One region of the Desulfosporosinus acidiphilus SJ4 genome, then DNA from elsewhere that is predicted to be linked to it. Evidence: riboswitches for the same ligand, from Rfam matches in the RefSeq annotation. Region 1 holds a riboswitch; the other holds the start of a gene.
What was found. A riboswitch is a leader RNA that binds a small molecule or an ion and turns the genes downstream of it on or off. The one in region 1 is predicted to bind FMN.

Region 1 (16,063 bases):
TTAATGGAGAGTGAGATGGAGAAACTTGTTCAGATGGAAGAACGAATCCATCAACGAGTGATCGGTCAAGATGAAGCGGTACGTGCTGTTGCAGATGCCGTTCGGCGTGCACGTGCTGGATTGCAGGACCCTAATCGCCCGCTTGGTTCCTTCCTTTTCTTAGGGCCTACCGGTGTGGGTAAAACGGAATTGGCCCGGGCCTTAGCTGAGTTTCTGTTTGACGATGATCAAGCCTTGGTCCGGATTGATATGTCCGAGTATATGGAAAAACACACAGTAGCTCGTCTTATTGGAGCGCCTCCCGGTTATGTGGGATACGAAGAAGGGGGACAATTAACGGAAGCCGTGCGCCGGAAACCTTACAGTGTTATTCTTTTTGATGAGACTGAAAAGGCGCACAGTGATGTAACCAATGTTCTCTTGCAACTCTTGGATGACGGTCGTCTTACGGATGGACAGGGCAGAATTGTCAATTTTAAAAATACTGTGGTTATTTTAACCAGCAATATTGCCAGCCCTCTAATTCAAGAAATGTCCCGGCGAAATGCAGCCCAAGAGGAAGTGCGATCAGCCATCAATGAGGAACTGAGGCAACATTTCCGCCCTGAATTCCTCAATCGGCTTGATGAAGTCATTGTCTTTCATCCGCTTGACCGTTCACACATTGGCAAAATTGTCGAAATCCAACTCGGTCTTTTACGCAAGCGTTTGAGTGAGCGAAAGATATCCCTAGAATTGACGGAGCAGGCCTTGCAGAAGTTGGCAGACGAAGGATATGATCCTATTTATGGGGCAAGACCTCTTAAACGAGTGATTCAACAACGTCTTCAGAATCCGGTAGCTCTTAAATTGCTGCAAGGTGAATTCAAGGACGGACAAAAAATAGTTGTAGATGTAGATGTTTCAGGAGATTATACCTTCCAAGTATAAGTACAGAATAAGCACAAGTAAAAGAATACGAAGAATTTTGGCCATTTGTTCAGCAAAACAATATATCTTTCGGCTTCCGCTCTTAGCATTGCTAGGCGGAAGCCGCTTTTTATACTTTACATTCTATTCTGAAAAAACTGTCCCGAACACTATAGACCTCAAAGGAAGGTAGCTTCGTCCACAAGAGTGAGCTCATTGCAAGGAGAGGCGGTAAAGCTCACAAAGCTTGCGTGGGGAGAAGCGGAGCCGTGGTCCCCTTTCGCCGTCCTTGGCTTCGGGGACACTCGGCCGTCCTGGCCAGCGGTTCACATCAGGTAATTCCCAGAGGTTCGGCGTAGCTCCCACGCAAGCAAGTGAGCGAGCCTCGGATTGCTGAGTGAACGATGTGAGCGAAGATACCCTACCTGGAGCATTGCCTATTTTAATGAAAAACTTGTCTAATAACACGGTCAAACGTATAATAAAGCGGGATATAACGTTTGAGAGGTGGGGATCACTTTTGCTGTTTGATAGCCGCTCCTGTTTAAAGTTATATCAATGGCAAGAAGGAGTTGGGCGCTGTCAGGTTTGGCTAACCCTAATCGATACAGGCAGTGGTCTGCAAGGCCTTTTGACAGGAGGAGAAAAACCACATGTCGGGGGAGTAGTCCTGGCCACTCCACGTCCGAGTTTACGCGGAGAGGGGTGGAGCTCGGATGTTTATATGACTCCGGTACCAGGACACAAAGACGTGGAGGTAGCTCGAACCATGGCGGAAATATTGGCTCAGGAAATCTTGTCTCCTGTGTCTATTACTTCGGGCATACATTCGGATCACTTAAATTCGGAAGAATTAGATGAAATTATGAGAAACTGCAGGAACCTTACACAGGCTGCCTTAAGGTCCTTAAAATCTGTTACCAAGGCATAAGATAAATATCGCCTTAATTAAAATTAAGAAGGTGAATTATGCATATTAATTTGCGCCAGTTTATCGATACTCTTAAAAAGGAAAAGCAAATCGTCGAAATCGAGGCTGAAGTTGACCCCTATCTTGAGCTGGCCGAAATTCATCGCCGAGTTATTCAAGCAGAAGGGCCGGCCCTATTTTTCAAAAGAGTTAAAGGCAGTAATTTTCCGGTTGTGACGAATTTGTTTGGTACTCGGCGAAGAGTAGATTTAGCTGTGGGACCTAGGCCGGAAGAAACTGTCCAAAGAGCGGTATCGGCTCTAAATCGTCTGCTTCCGCCGAAACCGTCAATGCTATGGCAAGAAAAAGACTGGCTTATGTTCATGGCCAAAAGCGGCATGCGTTTGATAAAACCTAATAATGCTCCCGTTCTTGAAATCAGAGAGAAGTCCGTCGATTTAACTCGTCTTCCGGTTCTAACAAGTTGGCCGGAGGATGGTGGTCCTTTTGTGACCTTACCTTTGGTTTACACAGAACATCCCATTACCAAAGAACATAATCTTGGCATGTATCGCATTCAAATATTTAATCAACAACAGACAGGTATCCATTGGCAAATACATAAAGGCGGAGGTTTTCATTACTTTGAAGCAGAACGGCTAGGGCAGGATCTCCCGACAACCCTTTTTCTGGGAGGCCCGCCGGCTTTGATCCTTTCGGCCATAGCACCACTTCCTGAAATGCTGCCCGAGTTAATGTTCACCTCCTTTTTAATGGGAGAAAAATTATCACGGGTAAATGTTCCTTCTCATGATCACCCCCTTATCGCTGAAGCGGAGTTCGCTATCTGCGGAAATGTTCCTCCGCATCTCCGCAAACCTGAGGGACCTTTTGGGGATCATTATGGCTATTATTCTCTTACCCACGATTTTCCTGTCTTTAATGTCCAGGCAATTTACCATAGGCGGGATGCGATTTATCCAGCGACAGTGGTTGGCAAACCTCGCCAGGAGGATTACTTTATTGGGGAATATTTACAATCTTTATTATCCCCCATGTTTCCGGTAGTCATGCCCGGCATAAAATCACTTTGGACGTATGCCGAGACAGGATTCCATGCTCTGGCAGCTGCCGTTGTCAGAGAAAGTTATCGCCGGGAAGCATTAGCCCATGCCTTTAGAATCCTTGGGGAAGGACAGCTCACCTTAACAAAATTCTTGCTTCTTACGGATGTTCAGCTTGATCTCAAGAATTTCCGGGGCCTATTGGAAACAGTGCTCGCTCGCTTTGAACCTGAATCTGATCTTATGATTTTAAGTGAAACATCGATGGATACGTTAGATTACACTGGGCGGAGACTCAATCATGGCAGCAAGGCAATCATGCTTGGCTTGGGTGATACAAAAAGAGATTTGCCTGGGCAATTTGAAGGCGAAACTCTGGCTGGACTGTCTCGAATCAAACCCTTTTGCCCAGGGTGTCTTATATTAGAGTCATTGCCCTATAGGGATGCCCCGGAACTCGCTGAGGAAATTTTACCCCATCTCCAAGATGAACAGTTTAAGAATTGGCCTTTCATAGTGATGGTTGATGATCTTGATTTAGCACTGGATAATACCGGATTCTTATGGCAAGTATTTACCCGTTTTAATCCTGCTCACGATATTTATGCGGTCACTGAAGTTAAGCAGAATCGACTCGTCTATCACGGCCCCATTTTAATTGATGCCCGGATGAAACCCGATTATCCCGGGGAAGTTCTTCCTGATGAGGCTACGGTCCGCCAGGTTGATGATCGTTGGAATAAATACGGGTTGTCCCTTTAAATAGCCAAAGGCGTTATCAATTCACTACTATAGTGGAGTGATAACGCCTTTCTTTAATGATTAGGGGAGCAAACGTGAGAACGCAATGAGGAGGCTGAGAAGTTTTGGTACAGCCTCTTTTTGGCCGCTGGCGATATGCAGATTAGCTTATGGCCCGGGGCATCTAACGACGCGTATTCAGTGTGGTTGTTCGAGTGTCTTCGAAGCTACGGCGAATCGAGATTAAGATACTTCAGTAATCACGGAGATGATATTGGAAGAAACAGGTCTATGGAGATCTCCCAATAATTTTTGAACAACGTCTAGATGATGGATGCTTTTTTCGACGAGACCTTGGAGTTCATCTTTCCTACATAGCAATGCCTGAATTTCGTCTTCTAATTTAAGAACCTCTTGTCTTTTTTCAACAAGCATTGTTTCGACTTCCGCTTCCTTTGATTCAGAGAGACGGGTTGCTTCATGAAGGATGACTTCACTTTCATCTCGAGCCGATTTTATGATAGTTTCAGCATTTTTTGCTGCTTCCTCCCGAACTTGATTAGCAACTCTCTGAGCGCTTAATAAAGCATCTCGCAGATCACTTTCAATTTTTTCATAAGCTTTAAGACGATTTCCCCATTCTGTATTTTGCTCTCTGAGACTGTTAATTTGCAAACGAAGTTCTTTGTTTGCCGTGTTTGCTTCTGATAATTGGCGATCTGTTTCAGCCCAGGCTTGATCGACTGCCTCGGGCTCATAACCCCGGAGTACTCTTTTAAAGTCTGGCATTTCCAAATCTCTAAGCCTCCTTCTTTGTCTTGTATGAAATAGGTATTATAGGAAAAAGTCAAATTAGGTTAAAGGTATAGGGACAAATCCATTTCTATAATAAGAAATTTGGATTTGGTGAATAATTTATGTCATTTTTACACATCCTGAAACTGTTATATGGAATAAGTTTCAAAAAGGAGGGACCAAAATGCAGCTTAATGAGATGGAAATGAAAAAACTTCTGGATCAAGGAATGCTGACACGAAGTATTATTGAAAACGAAACTGCCATGAAGAAATGCGCTTTGTATTCTGAAATGGCCAAAGATCCTAGTGTAAAAGGATTTTTTAAAGATCAGGCCAAAGGTTTGGAAGACGTTATAGGATACTTTAAAAAGGGTATCAACGAAATCCAATAGAAAAGGAGGATTAAAATGAGTGATTTTACTGATTTAGATATGCTTTACGATTATGAGAAAGATGCCGCAAGTGCTGCCATGGGATACATGACCTTGGCTACTCGGGCTCATCACGGGCAATTGAGAGATATCTACTTACGCTTAGCTAACGAGGCTACCAATGCACATAGTAAAGCTAGCAAGTTAATTAATCAAAATGGTGGAATTGCTTAAAAAGCGAATGCTAAAGAAAACAGGCTGTAACAAACTTACCAATTTGTTACAGCCCAATTTTATTACGAATCCCAATGTATTTCAAGGGTTATTCATGATCCTTTAGGATTTCCACCATCCCGGAGTCATGCTATTCGTGATTTTGTTTAAGGTGTAAATAGCCGATTCATTAATATGAAATAATTGTTGGCGAAAATAAACAACTCCTAGTCGGGGGTTGTATTGAAGTGCATAATCCTCTTCAGAATGAAACTTTGATGAAGCACGATGCAATGTAAAGAATTCTGTTTTTTGATCTTTTGAGAAATCTGCGGGAAGATCCGATAGGGAAACTGGTGTGGTATGCTGTAAGTCATGCATTAATTCACTTATGGTTTTTTGGTCAGAGAAATAATAGGGATGATAAGGATCGTCCGATTTAAGCATACCAAGCATTGTGATCGTATGAGGATGAAGCTCGCGATTACTTAGATTCAGGGTACTAAAAGGATCGAGCCAACTTTCTTTATAAACTGGGGGGCCTATGAATATTACGATCATTAGGACGATTAGAGTTGAACTCAGTGCTAATTTATGATGCTTAAGTTTTGCAAGACGCATTCGACAAGAGAAAACGAAACTGGAAAAGGAAAGCATTCGATACTCCTCCACAGGGCTGGTAATTAACCAGCTATTTGTCGAGAACGATAAAGAACGGTTTTTCGCCTAATACGTTGGATAGCGTTGTCCAAAGATTTGGGCTGAAGTCCGAGTTGCTCAGACAATTCTCGCTGTTTGAATCCTTGAAGAAAATAGTGCTCAAATACGATTCGTTCAAGTTTGGAGAGATCTCGGTTTAAATCGTTAATAATAGAACGAGCCTCTTCACTGGCAATAACTGTAGTGGCGGGATCTTCAGCATTAGGAAGAAGCGAGATGAAGCTTGTTTCTTCCGAGTCGGAAATTGTATTATTCAGGGAATAAGCATTGTTCAGATTGACATGCTTATTACGGGTATATTTTCTGATACTATCGATTAGCTTTCGTTTAACAACCATTCTCAAAAAATGAAGGAAAGGGATATTTAAGCGGTCATCATATGACAAAACTGCTCGATAGATGGCTATTCGTCCTTCTTGGATGAGATCATCATAATCGGCCCTCGGCAAAAAGTATTTGCAGGCAATCATACGTACTTCAGGTTCATAATACTCTATCAATTGGTTTAAAGCATCTCTATCACCTGAGCGCGCTGCCTTAAGCATCGAAGTTTCAAATTCACTTTCTTTAGAAGACATAGCACTCAACTCCTTGTCAAAAACTAGTCATCTTAATGAGTCTATTAAAGATCAACCATTTTGACAAGGAGTTATTGGTGGACGGTCAACCATATTCTACCAATTAATATTGTTTTTGTCTATCATTTAAAATGCTTTAAGTAGGTTAGCGGTTTCAATGGCAGTCATTGCCGCATCAAATCCTTTGTTTCCTGATTTCGTTCCCGCGCGTTCAATAGCTTGCTCTATACTGTCCGTGGATAATACTCCAAAAATAACTGGAATACCGCTTTGTAAGCCGACTTGAGCGATTCCTTTACTAACTTCATTACTCACTAAATCAAAGTGCGGAGTTGCACCGCGAATGACGGCTCCCAGGCAAATCACGGCATCATATTTTTTCGAATTTGCCATGGTTTGGGCAACAAGAGGAATTTCAAAAGCCCCCGACACCCAAGCTAATTCAATATTTTCCTCGCGGGCACCATGACGTCTTAAGGCATCCAAAGCTCCGCTTACAAGTTTGCCGGTAATAAATTCATTAAATCGAGCAGCGATAATTCCAATCTTTAATTCTTGAGCTAACAAATTTCCTTCAATGGTTCTCATAGTAAGTGCATCCTTTCTATTGCTTAGTTTATGGTATTATCTTACGGCCGATAAATAATGACCTAACTTTGTTTTCTTTGTACAAAGGTACTTGAAGTTCTCGGGCTTTGAAGGGATCTCCAGAGGCACTCTTTCAACGACATTTAAGCCGTAGCCCTCCAGTCCGACAATTTTCTTGGGGTTATTTGTCATCAGACGAACTTTAGAAATACCTAGATCCGCTAAGATTTGGGCGCCTACACCGTAATCGCGCAGGTCTTCCGGGAATCCTAAAGCAAGATTTGCCTCCACTGTATCTTTGCCCTCTTCTTGCAGTTTATAAGCTTTAAGTTTATTTAAGAGACCTATACCGCGGCCTTCTTGTCTCATGTAAAGCAAGACACCACGACCTTCACGTTCAATTTCTTCCAGTGCAGCTGCAAGTTGGTCACCGCAATCACAACGGCGGGAATGGAAGACATCCCCTGTGAGACATTCTGAATGAACTCTTACAAGAACCGGATTTCCATTATCAACATTTCCTTTAACAATAGCCAAATGTTCTTTTTGATCAATGATACTGAGATAACCGGTGGCATAGAAATCACCGTAATCTGTCGGAAGATGGATGGTTTCACCTCTTTCAATCAGCTTTTCGGATTGACGACGATAGGCAATAAGATCTTTTAATGTTACTATTTTGAGATTATGTTTCTCGACAAAAATTTGTAAGTCAGGTACTCGGGCCATAGTTCCATTTTCATTCATGATCTCACAAATAACACCAGCCGGTTGTAATCCGGCAAGACGAGCCAAATCTACGGAACCTTCCGTATGGCCGGCTCGTACCAGCACGCCGCCTTCTCGGGCTTGAAGAGGAAAGATATGTCCCGGGCGATGCAAATCGTCAGGTTTGCTCTTGGGATCCATCAGAACTTTAACGGTATTTGCGCGTTCAAAAGCAGAAATTCCCGTGGAACTGTCAGAGGCATCGACGCTGACTGTAAAGGCTGTTCCATGCGGATCTGTATTCTGGGTAACCATAGGCTCCAATTGTAGGGCTTGAATACGATCCTTGGTCATGGGAACGCAAATAAGACCTCTTCCGTAAGTTGCCATGAAATTAATTGCTTCGGGGGTAGAAAGCTCTGCGGCCATAACCAGATCGCCTTCGTTTTCTCGGTCTTCATCATCAACCATGACGATCATTTTACCTTGGCGAATATCTTCAATGGCTTCTTCAATCGTATTAAAATGCATGATAATCACTCCTCAAGAAATTTCTTGTACTTTCAGCAAGGTATCTTCTTCATATCCTTTCCTCAGTTATAAGTTAGGTAAAGCCATTTTCTGCTAAAAAATTAAGGGATAGATTTTCTTTGGATTTAGCGGGTGTCTTCTGGAGACCCATGAAGCGGGCAACATATTTGCCAATAAGGTCTGTCTCTAAGTTAACTGTAGCACCGATTTTTTTTATGCCTAAGGTGGTTTCCTTAAACGTGTGGGGAATTAGAGATACTGTAAAATAATCATCTTCTACATCAATTACGGTTAGTGAAATCCCATCGATGGCAATAGAACCCTTAGGCAGGATGAAGGAAAGAAGAGTGGAGGGGGCACTGATTTCGAGAAGTTGTGCAATTCCCCAAGGAGTTGTCCTTCGAATTGAACCAACTCCATCGACATGTCCGCTTACTAAATGTCCCCCCAGACGGGTTTGAAGCTGCAAGGCTCTTTCCAGATTCACATGGCTGCCGTTCTTCAGTTCACCGAGATTTGTTTTTGCCAGCGTTTCAGCCATAACGTCAACAGTGAATTCATTTTGGTTTTGATGAATAACTGTTAGACAAACCCCATTAACAGCAATGCTGTCACCCACCTGTGTACCTTCAAGAACTTTTTTTCCCTGAAGGGTAAGCTGACCGGAGTCCGGTAAGAGACGAAGAGTGCGGACGATACCAAGTTCTTCTACAATTCCGGTAAACACGAATATCCTCCTTTTGAATTCTCGTCATTGATTATTTGTCGGGACGTCAGATATCCCGTTACATGAATATCTCCAAAAGTGGTATCTACCTGGAGATCATGAAGGTCAATTGCCTCACTCATTAACGGGATATGTAATCCGGAGAGGGGAGAGGGACCGTTTCCTCCCACAAGTTTGGGTGCAATAAAACATTCCAGTTTGTCAACACATTGTTCTTGGATGAGAGTACCGGCAAGGGTCCCGCCGCCTTCGAGTAAGACGCTGTTCCAACCCCGACTGAATAGATCTTTAAGCATTTCTTTAACGGGGACATGGCGTGGTGTATCATATTGCCAGATTTCTAGGTTTTCAAGCTTTGTTAGCTGTTTGAGTTTTTCAATCGGCGCTGCCTTCGTCGTAGCAATGATGCAAGGGCTCTCGCCGGAAGAAGTAAGAACCTGTGAGTTTTCTGGAATACGCAATTCTCCGTCGACAATAAGTCGGATTGGATCTCGTCCGCCGGGTAAGCGGCAAGTAAGTGCGGGATTGTCGCGGAGGATCGTTCCGCTTCCTACGAGAATAACATCGTAATAATTACGTAATTGGTGAACATAACGGCGCGAGCTTTCATTGCTTACCCAGCGTGAATCTCCGGTTTCCGTTGCAATTTTGCCGTCTAAGGTTAGAGCTGTTTTATAAAGAACAAATGGCATTTTTGTTGTTATGGCTTTAAAAAATGCTTCATTCAACATAGCAGCCTCATGAGACATGACTCCCACCTCAACCGGGATTCCGGCTTCATGCAAGCGCTGAATTCCACCACCTGCTACCAGAGGATTGGGATCCTTTAGGGCGACAACGACACGTTTTACTCCGGCTCTGATCAAAGCATCCGAGCATGGCGGAGTTCTGCCAAAATGCGAGCAAGGTTCCAGAGTTACGTAGGCCGTAGCACCCCTCGCCTGGTCTTTCGCTTCTGACAAGGCATGAATTTCAGCGTGAGGTGTGCCGGCTTTCCGGTGATATCCTTTTCCCACAATTTGATCGTTTTTAACGATTACACAACCGACAACGGGATTAGGACTGGTTCTCCCCAAGGCCAGTGCCGCAAGTTCTAGGGCTTTAGACATGTATATTTCGTCTGTTAATTTTTGCGAAGTATTTTTTGGCTGCATAAGAATCCTTTCTTAATATTTGATAGTTTAGTTTTCCCCAAAAGAAAATCGAAAAACTTTTAAATTTAGGAAAATAAAAAAAACACTCGTTTATCCTCGAGTGTTGGGTTAAAGTCATAATAAAAAAGCGCGCAAAAAACACTTTTTAACGACCTATTCCTCTTCTCATCCAGACTTTACTGTCGGCCTCGGAATTTAACCGAGTCTGCCAAAAGGCTCGCGGGCTTTACCGCCGGTAGGGAATTTCACCCAACCCCAGAGGATATTTCATGATTAAATTATTTATAGTTTACTCTAGGCGGCCAGATTTAGCAACCTGTAATTTTCCATGAAGGGCCAAGAATTCATCGCGCAATACCCCCATCAGAACAGCATCATGATAATTTCCCAGGATAAAGCGCGCTTCTCGCTGCCGGCCTTCGATTTTAAAGCCGACTTTTTCGTAAGTTCGGATGGCGCGAAGGTTTTCATCCCAAGTATCAAGGGAAACTCTATGGAAGTTCCACTGAGTAAACAGAAAACGCACAAAGGTTATAAGAGCATCTGTACCGTAGCCCAGTCCCCAATAGGATTTTTCCCCTATGACAATGAAAAGGGTTACCGAACGACATGGAATATTGACTTCTTTAAAACCAATGGTACCAATTAATAAATCATTTTCATTTAACATTGCGTAGCGATAAGTGTCCGAGGGATTTTCGAGGTATTTATCAATGATTTGGTCTCTGGTATAAAGAGTATTCAACGGCCAGGCACCGCTGGACCAATAGTTGATTTCTTCATCATTTGACCATTGATAGAGAGTATCAATATCTTCTTCTTCGATGGGCCGGATTTTTATTTTCTTACCTTCTAGCATTTTAGGCTCCTATTCAGTTGGTTTTACGCTCAGGCCTTCGTACCCTGAGCGGCATAAGTACAATTAGCGATAGACAGACAAGTGCAATTAACTAATTATATCACTCGTTATATTTTTATAAAAATTATAATCAATTCTATTAGACGAGATTAACGTCGAAAATTAACTAAACGGTTGTAATCATAATTAAATGCTTTACATGATTGTACAGATGGAATAAAATTACACCATGAACAAGTGGGTAGGGTAGAAGCTCATAAGGAAAATAACGTATAAAGTGTAAAATAAAAAAGAGTTCCTCTCATCAGAACTCTTTCATCAAAGCTAAGTGGTCGGGGCGACGGGATTCGAACCCACGGCCTCTTGGTCCCGAACCAAGCGCGCTACCAAACTGCGCTACGCCCCGCAATCGTTTGTTACAACGAGTATTATAATAACAAACCACTTTAATCCTGTCAACCTTATTCCTTAATGAATTATATTCTTGGCATAAATTTTGAGGAGAGAAGAATTTTGAGAAAAATCGGAATCGTTATGGATTCTACAGGATATTTAACGAAAGATATTTTACAACAATTCCAAGTTATTGTCGTTCCCCTTGCAGTCACGATTGGTGCAGAGACATTTCCAGAAACTGAATTATCGAATAAGCAATATTTCGAAAAGCTTAATCATATTAATAGTTTATCAACGACTTCCCAACCACCAGTGGGAGCTTTTCTTGATGCCTACGAATCCTTGTTTGCACAAGGTATTGAAGAAATCATTAGTCTTCATCTTTCCAGTGCTATCAGTGGTACTATACGCTCAGCTCAAATGGCAATTGATTTGGCCTCTAATAAGAAAATCCATGTTTTTGATTCGGGATCATCAGCTCTAGGACTCGGGGCCTTAGCATGGGCAGCCGCAGAATGGGCAGAGCAAGGGTTAGACTCATCGGAAATATTACCAAAACTTCAGATGTTAAAAAAAGAGACGGAACTTTATTTTATCGTCAATACTCTGGAAAATTTGCGACGAGGCGGTCGAATAGGCGGTGCGGCTGCTTTGCTGGGAACTTTACTTCAGATAAAACCGATCTTATATTTTAACCAACAAGGTCAAATCGATGTTTTTGATAAAGTTCGTTCTCGATCAAGAGCATGGCAGCGTGTACTTGAAGAGTTAGTGAGAGCGTTGTCAAGTGGAAAAAGATTCCGTATTTGTGTCATGCATGTAAACGTTCCTGAAGAAGGGGAAGAACTCATGTCGGAACTTAAACGTCGCTTTCCAGAACATGAGATATGCTTATTTGAAGCAGGGGCTGTAATAGCGACTCATGTGGGAACGGGTGCATTTGGATTGGTATTTCATCCTTGGCCTCTACTCTAGAGGTGTGCAAAAATTGAAGTTTCCTCTAAAGCCTGAGGTATAATCTTATGATTTGTTTTTAGTTGCGCCTCAACACTAAGAGTCACGTAGTAAATATCTTAGATTGACTAAAAGTTACCGTCCTCATGTAATTAAGAATCATGATTTTTTACGAGAATACATATGAATTTAACAGGTTAAAAAAAATTAAAAGGGAAAATAAGAATTAGTACCACATACTAATATCAGAATATTAAGTAATTACTGAATATAAAATACAATCATAATATAAAATGAATATGGATTTATTTACCTTATGTAAAAAAATAAAAATATTAAAATAAATTAAGAATGTTTGAAGGATTCGGGAAAGAAAAAAAGAATATATATTTGTATAACCAAGACTTGTTCCAGGTAATGGTAGCTTAACTGTAGCTAAAAGGAGAGGTGATCCTCATGAAAATCGCGATCTCCGGTAAAGGTGGTGTCGGAAAAACCACCTTTACTGCAAATTTTGCCCGTTGGTTAGTAAACAGAGGAATTACAGTCTTAGCAGTTGATGCGGACCCCGATGCAAGTTTGGGGACAATATTGGGAATTCCGGATGAGGTACTGACAAATTTGAAAGCTATTGTTGATATGAAGGAACTAATTGAAGAACGGATGGGAGGGAGCGGAGCATTTTATCCTCTTAATCCTAATGTCGATGATATCTTAAATGATTACAGTGTATCTCTTGGGCAGCTTCGCTTTTTCAGGATGGGGAATATCAAAGGCGGAGGAACTTCTTGTTATTGTAAGGAAAACAGCTTCTTGCAAGCTTTAGTTAACTCGCTGATTCTTGGAGAAAAAGATACTGTGATTCTGGATATGGGCGCGGGTATAGAACAGTTGACACGTGGCACAGCGTTAGGCGTTGATGTTCTGGCAATTATTACAGAACCGTCTAAGGTAAGCGTACAAACTGTCCATGTGATTCAACAACTTGCTAATGAGCTTGGTATTCCCCGTGTCGTCGTTATAGGCAATAAAATTCGCAATTTGAATGATGAAAATTTTCTTGGAGACCGCTTTTCTGAAGAGCAGCTTATTGGCATCATCCCTTACAGCGACGAACTGTTGGAAATGTCCATCAATACAGGCGGTTTTCAATTGCCTGAAGGGTCTCTGGGAGTTCAGCTCAATAAAATCTATGAAAAAATTGCCGAAGAAGGGAGATGACAGGAGTTTCTTTAGCAGCAATAAGAGTATGAGAAGGGGAACTTATTAAAGAGGAGGTTGTAACATGCCTAGATATCGGGATTTAACCCATACTGCCCGGCCATCGGATGCACCGCGTGTTGTTGATCCGAAGAATCCTGTTCGTACAACGGATCCAGGTACTCTCCAAATGTTAAAAATGCTAGAAGGCAGAAATATCGAAACGGTTTTTGATCGCGTAGTAGCTCAACAACCGCAGTGTACTTTTGGCTATAAAGGTGTGTGCTGCAGGATTTGCATCGCCGGTCCATGTCGAGTCAAAAAGGAAGATGGTCCTGGCAGTCGTGGAATTTGTGGAGCATCAGCTTACACCATTGTTTCTCGTAATCTTGTACGTTTAATCGCCGGAGGAGCAGCATCCCATTCGGAGCACGCACGTCACGTTCTTCATACCGCTCATGCTTTAGTCGAAGGTCACGCCCCGGATTATGAAATAAAATCAGCAGATAAACTTCATAATTTAGCTCAAAAATTAGGGATATCAACTCTTGACCGCGAGGATAAGGAAATTCTCAAAGATGTAGTTGAGCTGGGATATGCTGATTTTGGACGCTATCAAGACCGTCCGTTGGCATTTTTGGATTCTTTCATGACCCAAGGGCGTCGTAATAAATTTCAACACACTAATGTTATGCCCAAAGCAATTGACGGCACAGTTACTGAATTATTAGCTCAAACTGCTATGGGAGTTGATAATGACCCCGTCAATATTATTTTCGGTGGGATTAAAACTGCTCTTGCGGATTTAGCTGGGGAATATGTGGGAACAACTCTCAGCGATGTGTTGTTTGGAGTCCCTGAACCCATTGTTTCCGAAGCTAATCTGGGAGTTATTGATCCCAAAATGGTAAATATAGCTGTTCATGGTCACAATCCTGTCCTCAGCGAAATGGTCGTTGCCGCTGCCAGGAAAATGAAAGCGGAAGCTCAAAAGGTTGGGGCAGAAGGGGTTAACGTTGTAGGTATTTGTTGTACCGGTAATGAACTGCTCATGAGGGAAGGAGTTTATTTAGCAACGTCTTCAGCTTCGCAAGAAATGGCAATTATGACTGGGGCTTTGGATGCTATGATCGTGGATATTCAATGTATCTATCCTTCTGTTCAAACTGCCGCAGAATGCTTCCACACTAAAATTGTTACCACAGAAGGCATCATGAAAACTCCCGGTGCCCAGCATGTTGCCTTTAAACCTGAAACGGCCATGGAAGATGCTCAGAAACTTATAAGCATTGCAATTGAAGCTTATAAACAACGAGATCCTAATAAGATTTCGATTCCCTCGGAACGTCATAAACTTGTAGCCGGCTTCAGTATGGAGGCTCTTACAGATATCTTCGCTAAAATTTGTCCGGAACGGCCGATTTCCGTGTTAACAGATGCCATCTTAAGCGGTCAGCTTAAGGGAGTTGCCTTAATGGCAGGCTGCAACAATTTAAAGAGGACTCAAGATGAAGGCCATGTTACAGTCTTAAAAGAACTTGTTAAAAACGATGTATTTGTCATAGCAACCGGTTGCTCGGCAGGTGCTTACGCCAAATTCGGTCTCATGTCGCCTTTAGCTGTTGAGGCATATGCCGGGGAAGGGCTTAAGTCATTCCTTAAAACCCTTGAAGATGCTAATCCACAATTGTCAACTGGTTTGCCCTTAGTCTTCCATGTCGGTTCCTGCGTTGATAACAGCAGAGGTGCTGATTTAGCAGTGGCTATGGCTAATGAACTTGGAGTCGATATCCCGAAAGTTCCGTTTGTAGCTTCAGCTCCTGAGGCTATGCATGAAAAAGCGGTTGCTATCGGTACTTGGTGTGTGAGCTTAGGTCTGCCGACTCATGTAGGCTCGTTGCCGCCGGTTGAAGGCAGTGATTTGATTTATGGTGTCACAACGCAAATCGCTCATGACGTTTTTGGTGGAAACTTCATCTTTGAAGTCGATCCGCTTATTGGTGCCCAAAAACTATTAGATGCTTTGGAGTATCGTACCTGGAAACTTAATATCCATAAGAAAACGGCCGAAAAAAATGAAACACCTATAGCCCAAGGTTGGTAAGAAAGGAGGAATGTCTGATGTCAATGGAACAAATCTACGCAGAAGCTATAAAGGACCCTAATAATCAACCCAAAAAATTGCTGCGCAAAGCTTATGACGGAACTGTAATTGCCATGACTTACGCTGAAATTCTCCTTAACCGCGCGATTAAAGATTATGGGGCAGCTCAGGCGATTGCTTATCCTGACACTGCTTATCATCTCCCGGTTATCACATGTCTTTCCGGCGAAAAGGTAACCACGCTGGGTGAATTAGTTCCTATTTTGAACAGAGTGCGCAATCAAGTTCGCACTGAACTTACCTTCGATAACGCCAGACTCTGGGGTGAATCGGTTCTTTATGCTGCCGAAGTCATTGAGACGATTCATTATCTCAGAGGAGATGAACCAAAGGTAAAACCGTGGACAGGATTCCTAGGTGACCCTGTTGTTCGGAAACACGGAATTAAGATGGTTGACTGGACTATTCCCGGTGTGGCGGTAATCCTTGGACGGGCCAAGGATTCTAAGGCTGCTAAGAAAATCGTTGATAATTTGATG
Region 2 (16,063 bases), 1.3 Mb from region 1:
ATTTGAGCGGCCATCCCCTTTCCTCAGTCTTGCCTCAGCTAAAGCCTTACCTATCTTCGGATATTTTGACTTGCCTAGAGGGGGAAGAAGAAGGAAAGGTTATTCTCGGAGGATTGGTTACCGGCTTCAGGCAAACGGTTACGAAAAAGGGCGAAATGATGGCGAGCTTTATATTAGAAGATTTGACAAGCGGCATTGAGGTTTTGGTATTTCCGCGTGTTTTTGCCCAAAGTCGTGCTTTGACCAACGACCAAGTCGTTGTCATTGCGGGAAGGTATAATATTCGAGAGGATGAAAAGAAAGTATTTGCAGAGAAAATTACCAGACTGGAAGAACTTAAGCCGGCCGAAGAGCCTGTTTTTGAAGTTAAACCCCCCAAAACCTCAGTGAAGGCTTCCGGTCAGCGGCTTTTTCTGCGATTTCCCAGCGCTCAGAGTAACCTCATGCCGGAGGTCCTGAGTATTTTAAAAGATTATCAGGGGGATCAACCTGTATACTTTTACTTTGAAGATAATCGTAAGACAATTGAAGGACACCGTGAATATTGGGTAAAAGAAGATGAAGAATTGAAGAAGACGTTATTTAGGGTGCTGGGAAATAATAATGTGGTCTGGAAACCAGGGAAAAATTTCATTTAGATGATTTTATTAGCAGGAATTCCTGGATTTCAAAGCGAAACCCATGGAAATATCCTGACTACAAAGGAGATCGACTGTGCGTACAGCAATTTATCCGGGAACGTTTGACCCGGTTACTAAGGGGCATCTTGACATATTAACCCGCGGGAAAGAACTTTTTGACGGAGTAACCATTGCCATAGCAGCTGATAATCAGAAGACACCTTTATTTTCTCTCGGAGAGAGAATGGAACTGCTTTTAGAAGCTACGAAAGACATGCCCAATGTAGATGTACGTGTCTTTGAAGGGCTAACTGTGGAATTTGCTCGGAAATGCGGCGCCGTAGCAATATTGAGAGGGCTGAGGGCCTTATCTGACTTTGAATATGAATTTCAACTGGCGCTTATGAATAAAAAAATTGCTCCTGATATCGAGACTGTTTTCTTGATGACCCAAAGTGAATTTTCTTTTATTAGTTCCAGTGCAATTAAATGGGCTTCCAGCCTGCATGCCGGAGTTTCGGATTTTGTGACACCCCATGTAGAAAAAGCATTAATGGCCAAGTTTTCCAATCTCCGCTCAGACGTCCGTGATGAAGATTCGTAATTGGACCTTTGTTGCACAATCAATTCGGCTATGGTATCATAATACGGATTTAATAAGGGGGCTTTTGCTGTGTGGACTGTCATTTATATCGCACCCAACAAGTTAATTGCCGAAAAATACAAAACAATTCTTACAGATGAAGGAATGCTCGTTCAACTAAGACCTATTGGTTCCGCGCACTTGGGTGACCATGCTTCTGTAGAAATACTCGTACCGGAATCTGAAGCGGAAGAAGCGCACGAAATTATTACCGGCGTAATAGGGAGCTAATCATGTTCAAAGATATCTTTCGAAAAACAAAATATGTTACGATTCAATCGGCTCCCGCTCCAAAGCGTCGGGCGGTGGATAGTGATCACGAGGAATCCAAGACTATTAAAAAAGAATTACCGGATGGTCTGTGGGTGAAATGTCCAAAATGCGGCGGCGTTCTCTTTATTAAAGATCTGGAAGAAAATGCTCGAGTTTGTACAAACTGTAAATATCATTTTCGAATTTCTGCACGAGCTCGTTTATCCTTGCTTGCAGATGAGAATAGTTTTGAAGAGTGGGATTCGGAAATTCTCTCTTTTAACCCTTTGGAATTTCCTGAGTATGAGGAAAAACTTCTTGAAGCTCAGGAAAAATCAGGCATGATCGAAGGAGTTCTTACAGGCCGAGCCTTAATTGAAGGAATTCCTGCGGTATTGGCATTTAATGAAGCTAATTTTATGATGGGCAGTATGGGTTCGGCAGTAGGGGAAAAGATTACTCGGGCTGTTGAGAGAGCGATTGATCTCCGCCTGCCTGTTATTATATTCTCCACTTCCGGCGGAGCGCGTATGCAGGAGGGTATTCTTTCTCTCTATCAAATGGCCAAGACGAGTGCTGCTCTGGGGCGCTTAGCCGCCAATCATTTGCTATATATTTCTGTATTGACAGATCCGACCTTTGGCGGTATTACCGCCAGTTATGCTTCACTCGGCGATATTTTAGTTGCTGAGCCGAATGCTTTAATTGGATTTACCGGGCCGCGAGTTATTAAGCAGACCATGAGACAAGAACTTCCGGCGGGTGCACAAACGTCCGAATTTAATCAAATACATGGCTTGATCGATCTTATTGTAGGACGTGCTGAAATGCGATCCACATTGGCACGTTTGTTGCGGTACCATCAGGAAGGGGTTCAGCATGGCGCAACTGTTTGATTTTGAAAAACCTATTTTGGAACTTGAACAGAAAATAACGGAACTACAGAAGTTTTCTGCCGAAAAGGATATTGATCTTTCCAGTGAAGTAGAGACATTAGAGAAAAAAATTGCTTTTCTTAAAAAGCAAATCTATGGTAATTTAGAACCCTGGCAAAAGGTTCAAATTGCACGACATTCGGAGAGGCCAAACTTCTATGACTATGTGCCGCTGTTGTTTGATGATTTCATCGAACTTAAAGGTGACCGGCTTTATGCCGATGATCAGGCTATTGCCGGTGGGATAGCCCTTTTTCGCGGTGTTCCTGTGACCGTGGTTGCTCATGTTAAAGGTAAAGACACTAAGGAGAATATTAAACGTAATTTTGGGATGCCTCATCCGGAAGGCTATCGCAAAGCTTTGCGTTTAATGGACCAAGCAGACAAGTTCAATCGTCCGATTTTAACCTTTATTGATACTCCCGGAGCTGCCTGTGATTTAGCCGCAGAAGAACGAGGACAAGGTGAGGCTATTGCGAGATGCTTATCTGCCATGTCCGGTTACCGTGTTCCGATTATCAGCACTGTTATTGGAGAGGGAGGAAGCGGGGGAGCACTAGCCTTAGGGGTTGGCAATGTGGTCTTAATGCTTGAAAACTCCTTTTACTCAGTCATTGCGCCGGAAAGCTGTGCTTCAATTCTTTGGAAAGACACATCGAAGGCTAAAGAAGCTGCTGCTGCCTTGAAATTTACGGCTCAGGATCTTTTGAAGCTGGGGGTTGCGGATGAAGTTGTAAGGGAACCTCAGGGCGGTGCCCATTATAACTTAAGGCAAACAGCTGACGAATTGTCTCAAGTCATTTCCAAATATCTTATTCGCCTGCGCCTCGAATCTCCGGAAGCCTTACTGGAAAAACGGTATCAGAAGATTAGAGCGATTGGGGTATTCCAAGAAAAAGAAAAAGGACTTTGAGAAAAAACGACTTTTTAATAAAAGACTTGACTTAAACCATGGAATAATGTATTATAGCTAAGTCGGACTAAGACATTAAGAATATCAGCTAGGGCGAGTGGCGGAATGGCAGACGCGTCGGTCTCAAAAACCGATATATGTGAGTATGTGTGGGTTCAAGTCCCACCTCGCCCACCACACTTAATGAAACAAAGTTATATCAAGGGTTTAACGGAGTTGGTAAGAAATTACCGGCTCCTTTTGTTGTATTCAGAGGTAAGCGTGACCGATACATTATGACTAAATATCGCGTCTCTTTTCATTGTCAGTATTATTAGTTATACTTAATCTGTAAAAAGATTAAATTAAACCTAAATAAACTATAATTTTTGTAAATAAATGTGTGTATTTTACACAATTACATAGTTAAACAATCCAAACAACTGATTTCTTATTCCTTCAGCAAACTTTCAGGAACTCTTCAGTACCAATTCAGCTGGTTATAGGAAAATAGACTCAAATCTCTTGGATTAGGTCAAAATATTGCGTTATATAATTTATTGGAGGGCATAGTATGCAGAATTTAAAGGGTATCAAAATCTTGCTTGTTGATGATGAGCCCAACATCATACAGTTTTTGGAGATGGGACTGCTTAATGAAGGGTTTGAGGTCCAAACGGCCCCGGACGGAATGACAGGGGTTAATCTCGCCCAGCAATTTCATCCTCATATCGTCATTCTCGACGTCATGATGCCTGGGATGGATGGTTTTGAAGTGTGCCGGATGCTGAAAAAAACGGAAAATGTGGCGATCATTATGCTGACTGCTAAAGATGAAGTTGACGATCGAGTGAAAGGGCTGACCTTGGGAGCAGACGACTATATGGTTAAACCTTTTAGTTTTGAGGAACTTTTAGCACGTATTCATGCGCGCATTCGCAACCAGTTTCCCAATCTAATGGGTGAGGTAGTTCTCGGAGACTTCCGAATTGATGACCGGCGCAAAGAAATTCAATACCAGCAGCGTGTACTCGAACTTTCCACGACGGAATATGAGCTGCTCAAATTTATGGTTCTGAACCAGGGCATCGTATTAAGTAAAGCAAAAATTTTGGATAAAGTATGGGGTTATGATTTCGGGGGAGACGAAAATATTGTTGAGGTTTACATTCGGTCGCTACGAGATAAACTTAATGACAAAGAACACCGCCTAATTCGGACCTTGCGCGGAGCGGGATACAGAGTTGACATATCATGAAGTTAAAATCGCGGCTAAAAAGCTATTTAGCGCCAAATTCATTGCGGTTTCAACTCTTGTCACGTTCTCTTTTGCTGTTGGCAGGATTATTGATTGTTATCGGAGGCTTACAGTATATTTTCATGCAGGGGTTTCTTTATCAGAATCAGGCTAAAAGTATTCAGACCCAGATTCAGTCTGTTCCGCCTGACGCTTGGGTTCTGATGGCTTCTAACGATCAAGGCAACAGCAGTGCTACCGCGAATAATTCGGCAGCTCCGCCTGATTCGGGTTTGTTTTTTCCACACCACCATGGACCCTTTTTCTTTCTTCCGGATACCAACATTGCCCTCATTGATCAGGACGGAACTTTTACGGAGCTTACCAATGGATCAACTAGTGGATCAATCAATGGGGAAACCTCACCGCGATTAGCTGAGCAAGACTATCAATATGCGTTACAAAGCAATGATCACCATTTATCCTATAAAATTGTTAATTCAACAGGGAAAAATGAGCAACTTATCGTTCTCGAGACAATTCGGACAAAGGATCATACTCAAGAATTAGTTCAGGTGAGTCTCAGTACCAAGCCGTTGAAGGATATGATGCTGCATCAACTTCTTGTTTTTCTCGGAGTTTCGCTGGGTGCTTTAGTCATTGGGATATTAGCCTTTATTCCCGTGCTGCGCAAAACTCTTGTTCCTTTATCGAACATGGTTGATAAGGTGGAACAAATTGATGCCGGAAATCTTGCTGAACGTATCCCAGTCGATCAGGGCCAAGTGGAGATTGATCATCTCGCTAATTCCTTTAATGGGATGCTGCAGAGACTTGAATCGTCTTTTGATGCGGAAATAGAGTCGAAAGAGCAAATGCGCCGTTTTGTTGCTGACGCGTCTCACGAACTGCGTACTCCATTGACAGCTATCCATGGGTTTTTAGAGGTCCTTTTGCGCGGCGCCGTGAATCAGCCGGATATGCTGGACCGGTCGTTAAAAAGTATGTATGCAGAATCAGAACGTATGAAAAAGTTGGTGGAGGACCTTCTTTTACTTGCTAAACTTGATCGATCTCCTAAAATTCAACGAAATGAAATCATGTTGGATGAAGTGATCAAAGAGATGGCACCGCAGCTGAGACTATTGGCCGGGGAGCGTAAGGTTGTCCTTAAACTTACTTCTGATTTAAAAGGGTGGTTTGATGTCGACCGACTTAAACAAGTGATCCTGAATCTTTTTCACAATGCGGTTCAGCATACGGATGCTGAACAGGGAGAAATCCAAATTTCCTTAACCAAGGTTAGAGGCGGCGTGGAACTCTCAGTTCACGATAATGGTTCTGGGATTTCGGAGAAACATTTGTCAAAGTTGTTCGACCGTTTTTATCGCAGTGATTCTTCAAGGACAAGGAAGTATGGGGGCTCAGGCCTCGGTTTATCAATTACAAAATCAATTGTAGAACTTCACGGCGGCACCATAAGGGTTGAGAGTGCTGTCGACGAAGGAACAACCTTTTATGTCTGGCTCCCTCTCGCTGAAGAGGCATAATGCAGGAAGGGATCATATGTTTGTTAGAACCCTATGGGTATGATATAGTTAAGTGCGAAGAGAAAGGGGTTTTACGATGCCGAAAATGGTAATATTAGACGGAAACAGCCTTGCGAATCGCGCTTTCTATGCCTTACCCTTGCTGACAACATCTGATGGGCGTCCGACGAATGTGCTGCAGGGTTTTCTGACGATGCTTTTTCGTTTAGAACAAGAACAACATCCGGATTACTGGGTGGTGGCTTTCGATAAAACAAAGGCAACGATCCGCATCGAACAGTATGCCGGATATAAAGCGCAAAGAAAAGAAACTCCGGAAGGTTTGCGTCCGCAATTTGACTTTCTCAAAGAAATTCTTGCCGAACTGGATGTGCCGATGCTGGAACTTGCCGGTTATGAAGCTGATGATCTTATTGCTGCGGTGACCAAGCAAGCAGAAGCACAGGGAATGGAGGTCCAGGTCTACACCGGTGACAGAGATGCTTTGCAGCTGATCTCGCCAAAGACCCATATCTATTTAACGAAGAAGGGAATCAGCGAAGTTGAATGCTATGATGAGCATGCATTGTGGGAGCGTTACCAACTGCGTCCTCTGCAAATTATAGATTTAAAAGGTTTGATGGGAGACACTTCTGATAATATTCCTGGTGTTCCGGGTATTGGAGAGAAAACTGCTCTCAAATTGCTTTGGGAATATGAAACCGTTGAGGGAGTCTTGGCAAACGCAGAGAAAGTCTCCGGAAAGAAACTGCAAAGTAATTTAAAGGAATATGCAGATCAGGCAAGACTGAGCAAAACCTTAGCTACGATGTTGACGGAGGTGCCTTTGCCGTTCTCCTTAGAGAACTTTATTTATCGCCGGCCTCAAGCATCTAAGGTACTTCCTGCTTTAAACAAATATGATTTGAGAAATGTAGCACGGATATGGCAAGAGCGTTATGCTAGGGATGGGGAGGCTAAAAAAGATATCCCGGAAGTAGCGTTGGAGCAGTGGCCGGTTCGTGAGCTTTCCGAAGAAGGATGGCTGGCTCAGATCGAACAATGGCGTACCTCTAAAGTTCCCCTTACTTTGGCTTGCCGTTATGAAGGAACCGGGCTGCAGGGCGGCCATTGGCTTGAATGGGGGATCGCCGTTTCGGGGGAGACCTTTAAACTGCCCCGAGAAGAAGGAGATCCCAGAGTTGTCGAGGCCTGGCTGGGGTTATTGGAAAGTGAAGAGGTTCCTAAGATTTTGGCCGATACAAAAATGACGGCCTTGCTGCTCGGGAATGAGAACAAGACATTAAAAGGAGTGGCCTTTGATCTCAGCCTGGCGTCTTATTTGATTCAGTCCTCCCGTACGAAGTTCGCTCCTCTGGATTTAGTTAAAGAATATGTTCCTGCACTGGACGCCTTTGACAGTGTTACTGATGAGGCTGCGGCGCTGGCTCAAGTGGCTCCGAAATACCAAGCAGAAATTGAGGCTTTAGGACTGGGAGATTTACTGCATAAGATTGAAGAACCCTTGAGTTTTGTTTTAGTTCAAATGGAGCGTCAGGGGATTGGTATTGATATTCAACAGTTGCAACACTTCGGTGAAGGAATCAGTACCACATTAAAACAATTAGAACAGGAAATCTATGCTTTAGCCGAAACGTCCTTTAATATAAATTCTCCGAAACAGCTAGGAACGATATTGTTCGAAAAACTGGGATTAGCCGCTGCTAAAAAAACGAAAACAGGCTATTCCACCGATGCCGAGACCTTGGAAGAGCTGCGTTCGGCTCATCCGATTATTGAGAAGATTTTAGATTATCGCCAGTTAAATAAGCTCATGTCTACTTATGTCAATGGGTTGCTGGCTCAGGAGAAAGACGGCAGAATTCATACGACCTTCCAGCAAACTGTGACGGCAACGGGGCGGCTTTCCAGTACGGAACCCAACTTGCAAAATATACCCATTCGTTTAGAACAAGGGCGGCAGTTAAGAAAAGTCTTCCATCCAACGGAGCCTGGTTATCTGCTTCTATCGGCGGATTTTTCTCAGATCGAACTGCGTATTTTAGCCCACTATTCTCAAGATCCCTTGCTCTGTGAATCTTTTGCCTTAGGTCAGGATGTTCATACCAGAACTGCTGCCGAAGTTTTTGGCGTTTCCCTTGAAGCAGTGACCTCAGGTATGCGCAGAAGTGCCAAGGCTGTAAATTTTGGGCTTGTCTATGGTTTAACAGAGTTTGGGTTGTCGAGGGATTTAGGTATTCCCCGCAAAGAATCCAAGTTTTACATCGAACAATATTTTAAACGCTATAGCGGCGTGAAACAGTATTTAGAAAATGTCGTTGCTCAAGCCAAACAAGAAGGACAAGTCCGCACCTTATTAAATCGTCTGCGGCGAATTCCAGAACTTTATCACGCCAATAGGGTCCAAAGGCAGCTGGGAGAAAGGATTGCCATGAATACGCCGGTTCAGGGAACAGCGGCAGATATTATGAAAATAGCCATGATCCAAGTTGCTGAAGGGATAAAATCCTATCAAGCGGCTGTTTTATTGCAGGTACATGATGAGCTTTTGCTCCAAGTCGCGCCGGAAGATCTGTGGCAAGTAGCCCACATCTTAAAAGATACCATGGAAAATGCCTTTCCGCTGTCTGTTCCTATGACGGTTGACTGCAAAGTCGGCCCCAATTGGTATGATCTGAAATCCTATTTGCCTAAGGTTAAAAAGGAGTAATTATGCCAGAATTACCAGAAGTTGAAACAATTCGACGAACCTTAGCTGTACACATTACTGATTTAAGAATAAAAGATATCTCCCTTAAGTGGCCCTCTGCTGTCAGCGGCTGGCGGGACAAGGATTTTAAGGAACTTGTCCTGGGAAGGCAAATTCTAGCTCTCGACCGGCGGGGAAAATATCTCCTCATCCACTTGGATGAGGAGATAACTTTAATCGCCCACATGCGCATGACGGGGCGATTGAATTATTATCCGGAACCGAAGGAACCGGATAAACACACGCATGTAGTCCTCACTTTGGAACGCGGGGAAGTGCACTTTTCTGACGTCCGAAAATTTGGCCGAATTCAAGCGATTCCAACCTCTTTGTGCATCCAAGAGTCCTCGCTGAGCAAACTTGGTCCGGAACCCTTAGATCCACAGTTTACCGCGAATATGCTGCGAGATCGTTTAGCCAAGAAAAAAGTTAATATCAAGGGAGCTTTGCTGGATCAGCATGTTCTTGCCGGATTGGGAAACATCTATGCTGATGAATCACTTTTTCGAGCGGGAATATCCCCCCAGCGCCCAGCTAATTCGCTTACGGATGAGGAAATTAAGCATCTGCATCGAGCCATTCAAGCTGTCTTACAAGCCGGCATTGATGCCCGGGGGACCTCTTTTAGAGACTATAGGGATGCTAATGGGGAAAAGGGGCAGTTTGAACAAGCTCTTCAGGTTTATGGCAGAGGGGGGCATCCCTGTCGGATTTGCGGCGAAACTTTAGAGCGCTTGCGTTTGGCCGGCCGTACAACGGTTTACTGTCCAAAATGTCAGAAGTAAGAAGCTCAGCGTCGGTATAGTTCACATCATTACTTAATCCAGGAAAAATGGATTTCTGTGAATAAGCGAGTATTTAGGGGATATTGAAATTATACTGAGGGAGTTTCTTTATATTGTCTGAAAGTATAACTTTCGGTTAAATGCTTTCATGATGAGGGGATAGATACGAAATCCGAGGTACGTAATGAGTAAAGAAAGTAAAATTCCAAATTTTCATCTGCGAGCCGACTGTAATAATTGTTTCGGTTTGTGCTGTGTTGCCCTTTATTTTTCTGCCTCAGAAGGGTTTCCAATGGACAAAGAGGCAGGTCAGCCTTGCCTTAACCTGCAGTCCGATTTTCGCTGCAGTATTCACCAAAACCTTCAGGAACGCGGTCTAAAGGGATGTATAGCCTATGACTGTTTTGGAGCAGGTCAAAAAGTTTCACAGGTCAGTTATTTAGGCAAAGATTGGCGGACAGAACCGCAATCAGTTAAGCAGATGTTTGAAGTGTTTTTAAACATGCGTCAAATTCATGAATTGCTCTGGTATTTGACCGAAGCACTGACATTGAAGCCGGCTTTTGCTATCCGTAACTTAATAAAATCCATGCTTGAGAAAACGGAAAAACAAACTTACTTGAGTCCCGAGGCAGTCACGGTATTAGATGTTGCCTCGCATCGGGCAGAGGTTAACAGAGTCCTTCTTAAGACCAGTGAGTTGGTACGAGCAGATGCTCGCTCTGGGCAAAAGGCTCATCTAAAACACCAAAGGTCATTTGGGCGAGGAGCGGATCTGATTGCTAAAGATCTAAGAAGATATGATCTCAGAGGAGCCAACCTGAGGGGAGCTTATCTTATTGCTGCCGACCTGAGAGGAATGGACCTTAGCGGTGCAGATTTTATCGGTGCCGATTTTCGAGATACAGATTTGCGAGGAACCGACTTAAGTAAGAGTATTTTTCTTACCCAAGGACAAATCAATTCAGCGAAGGGCGATGAATACACCAAGTTGCCACCCGCACTACTTCGCCCAGTATTTTGGAGTTCAGAAGAATCTTGAATCATTTCTATAGACCGGGTGTGCTCTATCGGCAAGGATGGTTTATTATAAGACCCTTTGAGCGCCTATGAAGGTGTTTAACCAATAGGACGAAGTTAAGGGGTAGACCGCCACTCCTTTATGGGTTGTAGCACTGATAAATTGCGAGTTGCCGAGATAAATTCCGACATGGTCAATGGTTCCGTTGCCTGCTATAGAGAAGAAGACTAAATCTCCAGATTTCAGGTCATGGTAGGTAACGGCGGTGCCGGTCTTTCCTTGTTCCTGGCTGGTACGCGGCAGTACGATACCTTGAGAAGCATAAACATATTGAGTAAAACCTGAACAATCAAAGCCTTTGGGAGTAGTTCCCCCCCAAAGATAAGGTGTTCCCAGCAAACTATTGGCTTCAGAAATGATCCTGGAAACTATAGGGTTGGTATTCGAGGTTTGAGTTGCTTGAGCAGATTGAGCAGCTTGAGTTGCTTGAGCGGTTGACTGAATAGCCTGAGTAGCTTGAGTAGCTTGAGCAGATTGAGATTGGGCTTTCTCTAAGGCGTCTTGGGTTATAGGCCCGGCAATTCCATCGACTTGGAGATGATCGTTTTGTTGGAAAGCCTCCACGGCCGACAATGTTTTCGAACCAAAAATTCCGTCTGCTGTTCCTACACTATAATTTAAGTTATTTAATTCCTTTTGCAAGGTTATGACATCATTCCCTCGTGAGCCTAATTTCATGAGGGTCGCTGCTTGGACAACCGGAACAAATGTTACTAGACTCGTGAATACTAATGTACTGGCTGCGGCAAGTTTAAACTTTCCATTCCATTGTTTTAATCTAAAATTTAGTTTCATATTTCCTCCAAATTACTATTATCACATTATAGTTTGAAGTTTAAGTTCACGGACAGGACAAGTTATGTTCTTAAGCTTACCATCTAAAAACTTATAGTTAAAGTAAAGGTTGTTGGCTTAATAACCATAATTATCCTCATGGATGAACGCTATTTGTTTTTTAAATAAATTTGCAATAATTTAAAGAGAATTTAACGATAAAAAGTTGAGATGAGCATAACTTAGTATAGCTCATCTCAACTTACGGTTTAAAATACTTATTTAGTTTAATATCATAAAGTATAGAATAATTTATCTTACCTTATCGTTGCATTAACTAACTTATATTGATTAACTAACTAACTAACTAACATACTTACTTGCTTACTTGCTTGCTAAATCTGCTTGTTGGGAAGAAGATGCTTCAAGAGATGGTGCCAGGGCATCCGGTTCGCTGCTCATTCTTGATAACTGGAGTACAGCTAGCCAGACAATTGCAAAGCCAAGCCATTGTCCAAGGTTAATGGTCTGGTGCAATACCAGCCAGTTAAGAAGCAAGCCTGATGCAGGAAAGGCAAGTTCCGCAATCGTGGCATGTGAGGCCTTTACTCCATCCAACCCATGGTAATAAAGGAGCAAGCTCATGAGGCTTGGTACTAAGGTTTGGAATAAGAGGTTGGCCCAAACAGGTGCTATGCTGAGGGCTTTGCCGATGATCTGCCAGTTAGGGTGTTGAGCTAAGACGATGACGGTCAGAAGAGGCAGGGCAACTGCGAAGCGAAGAGCGGTTAAAGTAGTAAAAGACACTTTGCCGGCCAAATGTTTTCCCATAACGGTGGACCCTCCCCAAAGTGCTGCAGCTCCAATGGCAAACAATGAGCCAATAAGTTGTGAAGTGTTCCCGGAAGTTGAAGGAATGTGCAAACCGAAGGTCAGCAAATAGGCTCCGATCAGTGCGGAGATCAGTAATTTCCAGTAGTTTTTCCGTAAACGCTCCTTTAGTATTACGGCGGCGAGGAGTACGGCAAAAATGGGCTGGAGTTTTTGCAAGATAAGCACGACATTTGGATTCCCGTAAGTAAATCCGGCGGTAAATAAGATTGAGGCCAGAGCTGATCCGCCCCATCCTATGAAGATGACTGCCAGCCAGTCATTGAGTTTTAGATTAGTGAGTTCTCTGCGTTTCCGGATAAGAACCGGAAAAGCGAAGAGAAACAGTAAGACATGTTCCATCCAGACAATCTGAGAGGATGTCACATAGTGGAGTAAGGTCACGATAAAGACGCCGTCGAGTCCCCACATTGCTGCTCCCAGGGCGATCCACCAGATACCCCAAGGAGATGGCTGTTTTTTTTGATTCAAAGCAAACCCTCCATATCCTAAGATTTTATCTGAATTGAACCTTCTCATGTTACAAGAAAGAATAAGTTGCACATGAAAAATACCTCGAGAAAATAATTCCTTTCACGAGGCACTTAGAAGACTAGGAAACGGCTTGTTTAACCCAGTTTTTACCTTCTCTCGTCCGGACTTTACCGTCGGCCTTGGAATCTCACCAAGTCAGTCGATGCATCGTTTGAGACTGCACCGAGTCGCGGGCTAAATTGCACGGGCAATTATCACCGCCGGTAGGGAATTTCACCCTGCCCCGAAGGTTCATATTCAGTTAAGAAAAGTATAACAGAATTTAATGTTCCTTGGTAGCTATTTTTTTTTCGGAACTTCGCAGGTTGAGATCCCTAAAATATCATTAGCTGGACAATAACGTATAAGACCTGTTATGATCCCTAGGAGCCCAATAAGCCCCCACCAGCTCTTTAAGGATATACCTAGCAGGATAATAACTGTTCCAATGACAATTCTCACAAATTGCTCAGTTTTTCCAACGTTACATTTCATTTCAATCACCTCTGAATTAGTTTGTCCAATATCTTCGAATGTAACGCAATTCAGGTGTAAGCAATTCAGGGGGAGAGCCACTAAATTCATAATAAGGCCGCTCAATACAACTGCATAGTTAAGCTTTCGCTTTGAAGGGATTCCTGCAACAGCAGCGAAGTATCTAAGATAGAGCTTTTGAGGAGGTATTTCAGTGGCTAAGAAGAAGAGTGTCATTCGTTTAATCGTGGAATTCGCAGAAATTTTAATATTCGCTTCGGTTTTATCCTGGGGACTGCGGAGCAACGTTGTGGAAGCGGCGACGATACCGACGCCTTCCATGATGCCTACGATTCATATTCAGGACAGAGTCATTGTCGACGAGTTGATTTATAAGTTTTCCGGCATACAAAGGGACGATATCATTGTTTTTGACCCGCCTAAGAACCTGGATTCCAGCGGTGACTATTGGATCAAAAGAGTTATCGGACTGCCGGGAGACAAGGTTCAAATTACCGGCGGCAAGGTCTATATCAATGGGCAAGCACAGACGGAACCTTTCGAAATGGAAGCACCTAATTATACCTATGGTCCTGTAACTGTCCCGAAAGATTCCTATTTTTTACTGGGAGACAATCGCAATAACAGTCTTGACAGCCATTATTGGGGAGCCTTGCCGGCCAAGGACATCGAAGGTAAGGCGGTCTTACGTTATTGGCCCCTGAATAGGTTTGGAACGTTGCCTAAATAATGTGCCCAAATAATGAACAGACTGAGAAAGGGAGATTAAAAAGGCTCCCTTTTTTGTTGTTACTTCTGCAGCCGCCGGCCAAGACGATAAGCGGACGAGCTTATTGCCGCACTGCAACTCATTACGCATACTCCTGCAGTGTGGATCGGCCGAGTGTCTCTGGAGCCAAACAAGTGCGATACTCTCCACTGGAGACTATCGGGATGGCGGGAAGAGACCGCTGGAATTTTAGATTAGAGAGGTTGAAGAGGATTGGAGAAAACTCCCCTGCATTCATTCCAGCCTATCATTGATAGTACCTCACGCATTTTGATTCTTGGTTCAATGCCAGGAGTTCAGTCGCTGAAAGAACAACGTTATTATGCAAATCCGCAGAATCAGTTTTGGCGAATTCTCTATACAATTTTTTCTGTGCCTTTTGATTCAGATTATCAGCAACGGATCAGCTTTATTAGGAGTCAAAGGATTGCCTTGTGGGATGTTATTGCAACTTGTCATAGAGAAGGAAGTTTAGATTCCAATATTAAGGATGAGAGGGTTAATGATTTTCATCGTCTGTTCGAGACTTGTACTGCTCTCACATTAGTCCTGTTTAATGGCGCCAAGGCCTACGAAATCTTTAAAAAGCGGGTGGGGTTTAACTTTAGCAATCTAAGTTTTAGACAATTGCCTTCTACCAGCCCGGCTAATACTATAAAACTTGAAGAAAAGATTAATCAGTGGGCGATAATCCGCGAATTTTTAGCTCGTGAATTTAAGCAGTAATCCTCACTTATAGAAATAAGCTTAAAGCTTAGGATAGATTATTCGGTGAGAGACTTTGCAATTTTCTAAGAAATCTTCTATAATTTATTGTTTAGTTTGGCCGTTGTTCTTTTAAACTACGAGTCTTGTTTGGCTTCGGCTACATTAAAAATTGATTAATTAAACAGGAGGAAATGATGCTATATGAAATACAAGGCAGCAATTTTTGATCTCGATGGAACCTTAGTTGACTCCCTTGAAGACCTCGCCGAGTCTATGAACGCAGTTTTGCGCAGGTTGAATTATGAAATTCATGACTTAGAGTCCTATAAATATTTTATTGGTAACGGAATTAAAAATCTCGTCCGTCAAGCATTGCCCGAGGAATCTAGAGATGAATCTATTATTTCTGGATGCTTTGATTCCATGCTGAAAGAATACCGAGAGCGATGTCTTGACAAGACGAAACCTTATGCAGAAGTTCCCGAATTGCTGGACGAGCTGACTAAACGTAACATTAAGCTTTGTATTTTAACGAATAAGGCTGATGAATTGGCCCAAAAAGTCGTATCAGTCCTTTTAGCAGATTGGAACTTTGAATTTGTCATAGGTCCTAGTGTAAATATCCCGAGAAAGCCTGATCCCACAGGTGCTTTATTGATCAGTTCCAGTTTGGCTATTCCGCCGGCGGAAATCATTTATTTGGGGGATTCCGGGGTGGATATGCAAACTGCAGCAGCAGCCAATATGTATGCAGTGGGCGCTCTCTGGGGTTATCGAACGAGAGAGGAATTGATCAGAAACGGTGCTCGGAGTTTAATTGACCATCCTTTGGAATTTTTAAAGTACTTATAGGTAATAATTGTTACTGGAGGAATCTTTAGCATAATATGACGTTCTATCGGAAATCTTAGTTATTTAGAGAAATAGTTAGACGATGGTGATGGGTTCGGAGGGGTTACTATGCGAGTTTTAGCCTTTTTGCTCGCGTTGGCTATTCTTTTCCTTTTTAGCTTAGCGATTAAAGCAGAGGTAGATTTTCGCTATCGGCGGGTAGAGGAAAAAGATCATCTGGAGATTGATTTTCGAGCGTTGCATGGAATTTGGCATGCTCAATATCAAATTCCAACACTTCAATTAGAATGGGAAAAAGGACCGGAAATAGAAGTGAA

Region 2: linked by a shared signal. The riboswitch ahead of DESACI_RS08470 (DMT family transporter) and the one ahead of ribD (bifunctional diaminohydroxyphosphoribosylaminopyrimidine deaminase/5-amino-6-(5-phosphoribosylamino)uracil reductase RibD) in region 1 are both predicted to bind FMN.

Annotation. Positions count from the first base shown of each region.
Region 1 is NC_018068.1:3,120,442-3,136,504, reverse strand. Features, by position in the region: gene clpB (ATP-dependent chaperone ClpB) at 1-930, shown strand, start outside; gene lpdD (prenylated flavin chaperone LpdD) at 1,355-1,840, shown strand; gene DESACI_RS14230 (UbiD family decarboxylase) at 1,879-3,645, shown strand; gene DESACI_RS14225 (DivIVA domain-containing protein) at 3,868-4,413, opposite strand; gene DESACI_RS14220 (hypothetical protein) at 4,604-4,813, shown strand; gene DESACI_RS14215 (spore coat protein) at 4,829-5,026, shown strand; gene DESACI_RS14210 (hypothetical protein) at 5,129-5,662, opposite strand; gene DESACI_RS14205 (sigma-70 family RNA polymerase sigma factor) at 5,689-6,303, opposite strand; gene ribH (6,7-dimethyl-8-ribityllumazine synthase) at 6,430-6,891, opposite strand; gene DESACI_RS14195 (bifunctional 3,4-dihydroxy-2-butanone-4-phosphate synthase/GTP cyclohydrolase II) at 6,928-8,130, opposite strand; gene ribE (riboflavin synthase) at 8,204-8,857, opposite strand; gene ribD (bifunctional diaminohydroxyphosphoribosylaminopyrimidine deaminase/5-amino-6-(5-phosphoribosylamino)uracil reductase RibD) at 8,839-10,011, opposite strand; FMN riboswitch at 10,165-10,278, opposite strand; gene DESACI_RS14180 (GNAT family N-acetyltransferase) at 10,301-10,870, opposite strand; tRNA gene DESACI_RS14175 (tRNA-Pro) at 11,200-11,276, opposite strand; gene DESACI_RS14170 (DegV family protein) at 11,384-12,241, shown strand; gene DESACI_RS14165 (ATP-binding protein) at 12,677-13,441, shown strand; gene cooS (anaerobic carbon-monoxide dehydrogenase catalytic subunit) at 13,506-15,524, shown strand; gene acsB (acetyl-CoA decarbonylase/synthase complex subunit alpha/beta) at 15,542-16,063, shown strand, end outside.
Region 2 is NC_018068.1:1,829,015-1,845,077, forward strand. Features, by position in the region: gene DESACI_RS08410 (DNA polymerase III subunit alpha) at 1-638, shown strand, start outside; gene coaD (pantetheine-phosphate adenylyltransferase) at 715-1,224, shown strand; gene DESACI_RS08420 (putative signal transducing protein) at 1,294-1,494, shown strand; gene accD (acetyl-CoA carboxylase, carboxyltransferase subunit beta) at 1,497-2,411, shown strand; gene DESACI_RS08430 (acetyl-CoA carboxylase carboxyltransferase subunit alpha) at 2,395-3,363, shown strand; tRNA gene DESACI_RS08435 (tRNA-Leu) at 3,455-3,540, shown strand; gene DESACI_RS08440 (response regulator transcription factor) at 3,917-4,600, shown strand; gene DESACI_RS08445 (sensor histidine kinase) at 4,597-6,129, shown strand; gene polA (DNA polymerase I) at 6,206-8,839, shown strand; gene mutM (bifunctional DNA-formamidopyrimidine glycosylase/DNA-(apurinic or apyrimidinic site) lyase) at 8,842-9,663, shown strand; gene DESACI_RS08460 (pentapeptide repeat-containing protein) at 9,848-10,705, shown strand; gene DESACI_RS08465 (C40 family peptidase) at 10,751-11,539, opposite strand; gene DESACI_RS08470 (DMT family transporter) at 11,903-12,880, opposite strand; FMN riboswitch at 13,028-13,178, opposite strand; gene DESACI_RS08475 (YgaP family membrane protein) at 13,223-13,633, opposite strand; gene lepB (signal peptidase I) at 13,611-14,147, shown strand; gene DESACI_RS08485 (DNA-deoxyinosine glycosylase) at 14,400-14,912, shown strand; gene DESACI_RS08490 (HAD family hydrolase) at 15,096-15,746, shown strand; gene DESACI_RS08495 (DUF2953 domain-containing protein) at 15,855-16,063, shown strand, end outside.